Linked DNA regions of Rhodothermus marinus. The protein of the gene in region 1 interacts with the protein of each later gene in a pairwise test. Links are inferred from orthologs where the notes say so. Each region holds a gene or a part of one and is shown on either strand. Other genes may lie near its edges.

Region 1 (4,561 bases):
TCGGCCTACCGGATGCTCCGCACCTGGCAGGAGGGCATTTCGGCCATGGCCGAAATCACCGAGCTGGAGATCTCGCAGCGGGTGGACGTGACGTACGATTATGTAAACCTGCGCATTCGGTTGCCGGACGGACGGGTGCTGGAACGCAACCGGTTGAGCCTGCCGCACACGCTGGCGCCATTGCTGCGCGGACGCGACTCGGTCGAGGTGCGGGTCCGGCCGGAAAACCCGGAGGACGTGGTCATCGTGGAACTGGCCCGGGCCCAGTGGCGCATGGCCCTGATTCAGGCCGTCATGAGTCTGCTGGGCGGGGTGCTTTTTGCCGTCGGCGTGGCCTGGTGGAACCGACTGCTGCGCCGGCAGGGTGACCCGGCATGGCGCACACCGGAAACCTGACGCCTGAGATGGACCTGAAGCCTTGGCTTGCGCGCGTGGTCGATGCCATTCGGGACTGGGAAGCGTCCTGGGGGCCTTACCCGCCGCATCCGTCTCTGCAGGTTGACCCGCACGAACTGGAGGCGGCGCTGAGCCGCTACCTGGAGCGCCTGCGGGGAAACTATCCCTTCTTCCATCCTCGCTATGCCGGGCAGATGCTCAAACCGCCCCATCCGGTTGCCGTGATCGGCTATCTGGCGGCCCAGCTCATCAACCCGAACAACCATGCGCTGGACGGCGGGCCGCCCACCGGGGAAATGGAAAAAGAAGTGGTGCGGGCGCTGGCCGTCATGCTGCACCTGCCCGAGACCACGCTCGGCCACCTGACCGGCGGGGGCACCATGGCCAACCTGGAGGCGCTCTGGGTGGCGCGCTGCCTGCATCCGGACCGGGGCGTGGCGTTTTCACGGGAAGCGCACTACACCCACGGCCGCATGAGCGGCGTCCTGCAACTCGAGGCCGTGGAGGTACCCACCGATGCCGAAGGGCGCATGGACCTCGAGGCGCTTGAAGCGGTGCTGCGCACTGGGCGCATCGGAACCGTCGTGCTGACGGCCGGCACGACGGGGCGTGGCGTGGTCGATCCGATCGCCGACGCACTGCCGCTCTGTCGTCGGTATGGCTGTCGGGTGCACGTCGATGCCGCCTACGGAGGCTTTTTTGCGCTGCTGGCCCATGCCGACGCGCCGGAGCTGGCCCCGGACACCCGGCGCCACCTGAGGGCCATAGCCGACTGCGACTCGGTGGCGATCGACCCGCACAAGCACGGCCTGCAGCCGTACGGCTGCGGGGCCATTCTCTTCCGGGATCCTTCGGTAGGCCGGTTCTACCGGCACGATTCGCCCTACACCTATTTCACGTCCGACGCACTGCATCTGGGCGAGATCAGCCTGGAGTGCTCGCGGGCAGGAGCGGCCGCCGGGGCGCTCTGGCTCACGCTGCAGGTGTTGCCGCTGGCGGCCGATCGCGGACTGGGGCCGATCCTGGCTGCCTGTCTGCGGGCCGCCCGCCGCTGGGCCGCGTTGCTGGAGACCTCGGAGGTACTCCGATTGGTGCAACGGCCCGAGCTGGACATCCTGACGTTCTATCCCGTGCCATTGACTTCCACGGCCTCGGCCGTGGACGCGGCCAGTCAGCGGCTTTTTCAGGAGGCCATGGAGAATCAGGAAGATCCGGTGTTTCTCAGTGTGCTGCGGCTGCGCACCGAGGCGCTTCGGCATCGCTGGCCGACGTTGCAGGCAGACCGGCCGGAAGTCCGCGTGCTACGAAGCGTGCTGATGAAGCCGGATCATGAAACGTACGTGCCCCATCTGCACGAGCGACTCGAGCATCTAGCCCGTCGTATTCAGACTTCGACAGCGGTATGAGTGAAGCGATCGATCGGCTGGTGGGACGCAATCCGGTGCGGGAGGCGCTGGAGCAGGAGGAAACCCGCGTGGAGAAGGTGCTGCTCCAGGAGGGAGTCGGCGGGCCGGCGATCGAGGCCATCCGGCGGGCGGCACGGGCGCACGGCGTTCCCGTACAGGTCGTTCCGAAAGCCCGACTGGACCGGCTGGCCGCAGGGGCCGTGCACCAGGGCGTGGTAGCCTTCGTGGCACCGGTGCACTACCGAACGCTGGAAGAGTTGCTGGAAGCGGTAGCCCCTTCACCTGAAGCCGTTCAGGAACGCCAGCCGCTGCTGGTGGCGCTGGACCAGATCGAAGACCCGCACAATTACGGCGCTATTTTGCGGACGGCTGCGGCGGCCGGCGTGGCCGGGGTGCTGGTGCCGAGGCATCACATGGCCCCGCTGAACGCTGCCGCCCTCAAAGCCAGCGCCGGTGCAGCCCTGCGCGTGCCCATCGCCCATGTAACGAACCTGGCCCGGGCGCTGGAGACGCTCAAAGCGCACGGATTCTGGGTGGCCGGCGCCAGTCCCTCCGGCGACGTTTCTGTGTGGGAGATGGACTGGCACCGGCCGCTGGTGCTTGTGCTGGGCAACGAAGGACGCGGGCTACGCTCCGGTGTGGCCCGGGCGTGCGATCTGCTCGTCTCGATCCCGCTGCGCGGCCCCGTCGAATCGCTCAACGTCTCGGTGGCCGCCGGCATTCTGCTGTTTGCGGCCACCCGCACGCGCCCTTAGCGCGTACCGTTACCCCGATAGACGATCTTCCGAATCGTATCGAATTGCAGGTAGGGGTACTCCTCCTGGATCCGCTCGATGGCGTCGTAGGCGGGCACGTTCTGAGCGCGTAATTGCCGAAAGCGTTTGCGGATCTGATAGTCGCGGACGCTCTTGGCATCCAGCAGATTGTGCTCGACCAGCAACTGGTACACCTCGTCGCTGATCAGATCGGCCAGCGGGTTGCGGTGTTTGACAAGGGCTTCCATAGGTCCGGCTGCTGATTGTGAAAGAACCCGGGTACGTGTGGCTGCGCGACTGGTAGGAAGTCTACATGAATCCGTAGCGCTTCGCAGAAGCAACTGGGTGAACGGTCGATTTCTTGAAATCAATGGAAAGGAAGCGCTACTGATCCGTTGTTCAGGGGGACGTGGAAGGGGTTCGAAATGTGGCTGGAAGCGCTTCTAAACCGGTGTCGTCCGGCGGCCGCCAGTGACCACCCTGCAGCACCAGACAGACAAAGCCGATCAGCGTGTAGAGCACCATCTGGGCACCGTGCGTCAGCACGGCATAGGTGGCGGCCGCCGCCTGAGGGACTGTCAGCAGGTGAACCATAACCTGCACCGTGATATAGTGGTAGGAGCCCAGTCCGCCGGGCGATGGAAGGGCCACGCCTACGGCGCCCAGCACCAGCAGGATCCAGGCCTCGGCCGGTCCCAGCCCGCAGGGCCGGCTCAGGTGGAGCATGACCAGCGGTAGATAGGCCATGCCCCAGTAACAGGCCCACATCAGCAGCGTGCTGAGCGTCAGAGCCACCGGCCGATGCGTGCGATGCACGGTGAACAGTCCGTGTTTGAATGCGGCAAGCGGTCCACGTAGTCGCCGACCGATGCGCCGGAGCAGGGGCGTCCGACGTCCCAGATAGACACCGAGCCCGAGAAGCAGCAGCACAAGCAGGGCACCTACCGCCAGAAGCTGCAGGGATCCGCTCTGAAACCAGGGCGCCACGAAAAGGCGATGCAGTTCCGCCCACCGATCCAGTAGCATGACCAGCACGCTGAGCAGGGCCAGCACGAGCACCAGCAGATCCAGCAGGCGCTCGGCCACCACCGTGCCCAGCACGCTGCTGAGGCGCAGTCCGGTGGTACGGCTCAGGCTGGCCGCTCGGGCCAGCTCGCCCAGCCGGGGGGCCGCATAGTTGACCATGTAGCCGATCATGAGCGCCTGAAAAGCGCGGGCGATGGTGAGACGGCGCCGGCCGTTTGCATCGGGCAGGGCTTCCAGCAGCAGCCGCCAGCGCCAGGCCCGGATCAGGTGGCTCAGCAGCGTCAGCACCACAAGAGGGGCCAGCCAGCGATAGTCGGCCTGCTTCAGATCCTCCCAGATCACCCGGAGATCGGCGCCGCGCAGGGCCAGATAGAGCAGACCGAGGCCCAGCGCAAAACTTCCGAGACGGAAAAGCAGCGGGCGAAGCTTTTCGGTTCGGGCCATGAATCACTGGCGCAGGTCCACTACTTCGACCCCTTCCGGCGGGCGAAACGTGAACAGTTCGGGCGAGAGCGCAGGGTTCAGCACCAGATCGGACAGCAGGAACGTCATGCGCGTGTCGTTCACGTCGCGCACGTCCACGCGGGTAACGAGCAGGTCCCGGTCGCGCACCCAGAGCACCACCTCCTGAAACGGCGCTTCCGGTCGGAGCGGACGCAGGCGCAATCGGTGATACGCCGTGTTCTGATAGGTAACGGCCTCTCCGCCAAGCACCTCGTAGCGATCGCTGTAGTGGAGCAGAAATTCGTTGAGCGAAAAGCCGGTCTCGTCGGGCACGTAGTCGTTGATGAGTACCTGGCGTGTGTCGGGCAGGTAGACCCAGGTGGTGCGGCCGTCGGTGACGATCGTCTGGCGCGGGGTCTCGACGCGGTAGCGGTCGCCCTGCAGCCAGAGCCGCCCGCGCAGCGTGTCGGGTCGCTCGGCATAGGGCGTCTGCAGGATCTGCACGAACGACGCCTGCAGCGCGTCGATCTGCTG
Region 2 (3,781 bases), 1.1 Mb from region 1 along the record:
CAGCGACTACCTGACCAAACCCGTCAACCCGAGCCAGATCCTGCTCACCTGCAAGCGCCTGCTCGAACAACCCCGCATCCGAAGCGAAAAAGTCTCGCAGGAATACCTGCAGGCCTTTGCCCGCATTGCGGCTGCGTTGCAGGGGCCGCTCTCGCCCGATGAATGGGTGGACCTGTACCGCCGGCTCACCCGCTTCGATCTGGAGCTGGAAGGCGACGAAGGCGCCCGCCAGATTCTGGAAGACCAGTTCCGCGAGGCCAACCGGGTCTTCGGACGTTACATCGAGGACGTATACCCCGACTGGCTGGCGTCGCAACCCGACAAAGACCGGCCCGTACTCTCGCACGAGGTGCTGCCCCGCTTCGTGCTGCCGGCACTCGACGAAGGACGGCCCGTGCTGTTTTTCGTCATCGACTGCATGCGCTTCGACCAGTGGCTGGAGTTCGAACGACTGCTGGCGCCGCTGTTCGACCTGGAGCTGCACTTCCACTTTTCGCTGCTGCCCACAGCCACGCCGTACGCCCGCAACGCAATCTTCAGCGGGCTGCTGCCGCGTGATCTGGCCCGGCGTTACCCGGACGCCTGGTCCGAGGCCGAAGAAGGCGAAAGCAGCCGCAACCGCAACGAAGAGACGTTCCTGCACGACTTCTTCGAGCGGCGCCGCCTGCGCGCGCGCATCCGCTACGAAAAGCTCATCGGCGCCGCCGACGGCCGCGCCTTCGCCCGCCAGGTGAACGACTTCCTGCAGCACGACCTGAGCGCCATCGTCGTGAACTTCGTCGACATTCTGGCGCACAGCCGCTCCGACTCGGACGTGCTTAAAGAGATTGCTCCGGACGAGCGCGCTTACCGGGCACTGACGCGCACCTGGTTCGAGCATTCCTGGCTCTACCAGGCTTTTCAGGAGCTGGCCCGCCAGCGCTGCACGATCATCCTGACGACCGACCACGGCGCCATCCGCTGCCTGCACCCCACGAAAGTACTGGGCGATCGCGAAACCTCGACGGCGCTCCGGTTCAAGTTCGGCCGCAACCTGCGTGGCGACGAGCGCCACGCCATCCTCGTGCGCGACCCGCTGCCCTTCGGTCTGCCGCGAAGCAGCGTGACGACCACCTACCTGCTCGCCAAAGAAGACTACTACTTCGTCTATCCGACGAATTACCACCACTACGTGAACCTGTACCGCGACACGTTCCAGCATGGCGGCGTGTCGCTGCAGGAGATGATCGTGCCGATCGTTACCCTGCGTCCCCGGACCTTATGAGCACCGCTGCACGGACCGATCTGTTGCCCTGCGAGACGGACAGCCCCGAGGCCACGCATGCGCTGGGGCGGCGCCTGGCCGAACACCTCCGGCCGGGCGACGTGGTGGCGCTCTATGGCGACCTGGGCGCGGGCAAAACGCAACTGGTCAAAGGGATCGCGGCGGGCCTGGGCATTCCCGACGTGGAGGTCAGCAGCCCCACGTTCACGCTCGTGCACGAGTACCGGGACGGACGGCTGCCGCTCTACCACTTCGACGCCTACCGCCTGCGCAACCTGGAAGAGTTCTTCGACCTGGGCTACGAGGAATACTTTTATGGCGACGGCGTGAGCGTCGTCGAATGGGCCGATCGCGTCGAGCCGTTGCTGCCCCCGCACGCGCTGCGCCTGCGGCTCGAACACCTGGGCGGCGATCGTCGCCGCATCACCTGGCACGAGGCGCCTCCTTCGCCCGACGGACGTCAGGCCCGGTTGTAAATGACCGGCATCTGCCCTTTCCAGCGGTTCCAGAGCGCCTCTTCGGTGAGCAGCCGGGCCATGAAGTGCGCCACGTTGATCCGGCTGGTGGCTCCGGCGTCGAGCAGTGCGCTGCGCGTGGGCGACGGATGCACCTCGTAGGCCGAGACGGCCGCCTCGTCCTGAAGGGCATCCGGACGCACGGCCACCCACTCGATGAATTCGTCCCGCGGACCGATGCGCGTGCGCAAAAACTCGGCGGCCGCCACGTTGTCCGCATGTGGCGGCAACAGGCCACGCAACAGTCGCTCCAGCAGCCGGTGCAGGAAAGGCAACGGTTCGTCCAGATCGCGATTGCGGTTGCCCGCCGTGTTCATCAGCGCGAAGCGGACCGGCCGGTCCGGTCGGTGTCGCCGGACGGCCCGACAGAGTCGCCGCACCGCGTCGGTCACCAGACGTCGCGGCGGTCCGAACATCCCCCGGAAGCTCACCCGATGGCCCAGGCACGAGGCCACCGCCCCCCACCCTTCCACGTAGGCGGCCAGCTCCGCATCGCTCAACTCCGAAATGCTTCCATAGATCAGCGAAAGGTTCGGCTGCGTGTCAAGCAGCTCCGAAAGCCTGTCAGGCGTGCGCACGATGGCCCGCACCCGCTCGCCCCGCTCCAACAATTGCTGCACCAGCAACCGCCCCGTGGCGCCGGTGGCTCCCACCATCAATACCGTCATGATCCCTCTGCTCCGCGCCCGCCTCGAGGGCCGACGCTCGTAAAATTGGAAAGAAAGGCCCCGGATCGACTTATGGACCTGCATCGGAAGCTTACCCCCTACCTTCGCGCAAGTTGCCGCACATTTCGAACTTTCTCGCCCCGCGACTTTCGCCTCCCCGAAAAGCGCGCGCTTTTGTACCTTAATAGCTCAAAGCGAACCTGTGAACAGACACGAAGCGACGGGCCTTTTAGCAAACGCCACTGCGACTGCGCCTTGTGGCTTACTACAAACGTGCTTGTAGTTCGCTAAGAAGCGTAAACGAAGGGCCCTCAGCGGTCCCCGCGGAACACGCGCGCAATCTCAAACCGAACCGAAAAGAACCATGACGACACGCCTGTTTGTCGCCTGTTTGCTGCCTGTGCTTGTGTGGACGGGTTGCCGGCGGAAAGATTCCACCGAAGCGGCCCGCCGGGCCATCACGCCGGAATTGCTGGCCGAGCACATCCAGGTGCTGGCCTCCGATGAGTTTCTGGGCCGGGCACCTGCCTCACCGGGCGAAGAAAAGACGGTCAACTATCTGATCGAGCAATTTCAGGCGCTGGGGCTCCGTCCGGGCAACGGCGACAGCTATACCCAGGAAGTGCCGCTGGCCGAGATCACGGCCGATCCGGCCTCGGCCCGACTGGAAGTGCAGGGACGCCGGGGCCGCCTGCGCTTCCGCTACGGCGACGAGGCCATGTTCTGGACCAAACGGCTGGTGCCGGAGGTGTCGGTGACCGGAAGCGAGGTGGTCTTCGTGGGCTACGGCATCGTGGCGCCCGAGTACGACTGGAACGACTATGCGGGCGTGGACGTGCGCGGCAAGACCGTGGTGATCCTGGTGAACGACCCCGGCTACGCGACGGGCGACTCGACGCTGTTCACCGGCCGGGCCATGACCTATTACGGCCGCTGGACCTACAAATTCGAGGAAGCCGCCCGCCAGGGTGCCGCAGCCGCACTCATCATCCACGAGACCGGTCCGGCCGGCTACCCGTGGGCCGTGGTACAGGGCTCCTGGTCCGGTCCTCAGTTCACGCTGGTGAACGAACAGCAGAACATGGACCGGTGCGCCATCGAGGGCTGGCTGACCTATGAGTCGGCCCGTCGGCTGTTCGAGCTGGCCGGCCGGGATCTGGAGCAGCTCAAGGCGGCGGCCGCCCGGCCGGGCTTCCGGGCCGTGCCGCTGGGCCTGCGCCTGTCGGCCACGCTGCGCAATACGACCCGCGAGGTGCGCTCGCGCAACGTGCTGGCGCTCCTGCCGGGCCGGGAGCGTCCCGACGAGGTGGTGATCTACACGGCCCACTGGGACC

Evidence for each region. The genes of interacting proteins can lie anywhere in the genome.
Region 2: the proteins of rlmB (region 1) and tsaE interact in binary tests that used the Escherichia coli proteins (3 or more experiments, as listed by UniProt). The link is inferred for Rhodothermus marinus from one-to-one orthologs.

What each region holds. Positions count from the first base shown.
Region 1 is NZ_AP019797.1:2,019,894-2,024,454, reverse strand. What follows is about bases 679-3,677. They hold rlmB (23S rRNA (guanosine(2251)-2'-O)-methyltransferase RlmB), read left to right. Parts: upstream 679-1,798; coding sequence 1,799-2,557; downstream 2,558-3,677. Other genes in these bases: GYH26_RS08745 (lysylphosphatidylglycerol synthase transmembrane domain-containing protein), read right to left, coding at 2,957-3,677; GYH26_RS08750 (hypothetical protein), read right to left, coding at 2,554-2,805; GYH26_RS08760 (pyridoxal phosphate-dependent decarboxylase family protein), read left to right, coding at 679-1,802. Outside these bases: GYH26_RS08765 (DUF3592 domain-containing protein), read left to right, coding at 1-396; more of GYH26_RS08760, read left to right, coding at 405-678; more of GYH26_RS08745, read right to left, coding at 3,678-4,027; GYH26_RS08740 (LolA family protein), read right to left, coding at 4,031-4,561. UniProt on the Escherichia coli protein: Specifically methylates the ribose of guanosine 2251 in 23S rRNA.
Region 2 is NZ_AP019797.1:3,108,571-3,112,351, forward strand. The notes cover bases 1-3,000. They hold tsaE (tRNA (adenosine(37)-N6)-threonylcarbamoyltransferase complex ATPase subunit type 1 TsaE), read left to right. Parts: upstream 1-1,260; coding sequence 1,261-1,740; downstream 1,741-3,000. Other genes in these bases: GYH26_RS13560 (response regulator), read left to right, coding at 1-1,264; GYH26_RS13570 (NAD(P)-dependent oxidoreductase), read right to left, coding at 1,725-2,447; GYH26_RS13575 (M28 family metallopeptidase), read left to right, coding at 2,812-3,000. Outside these bases: more of GYH26_RS13575, read left to right, coding at 3,001-3,781. UniProt on the Escherichia coli protein: Required for the formation of a threonylcarbamoyl group on adenosine at position 37 (t(6)A37) in tRNAs that read codons beginning with adenine.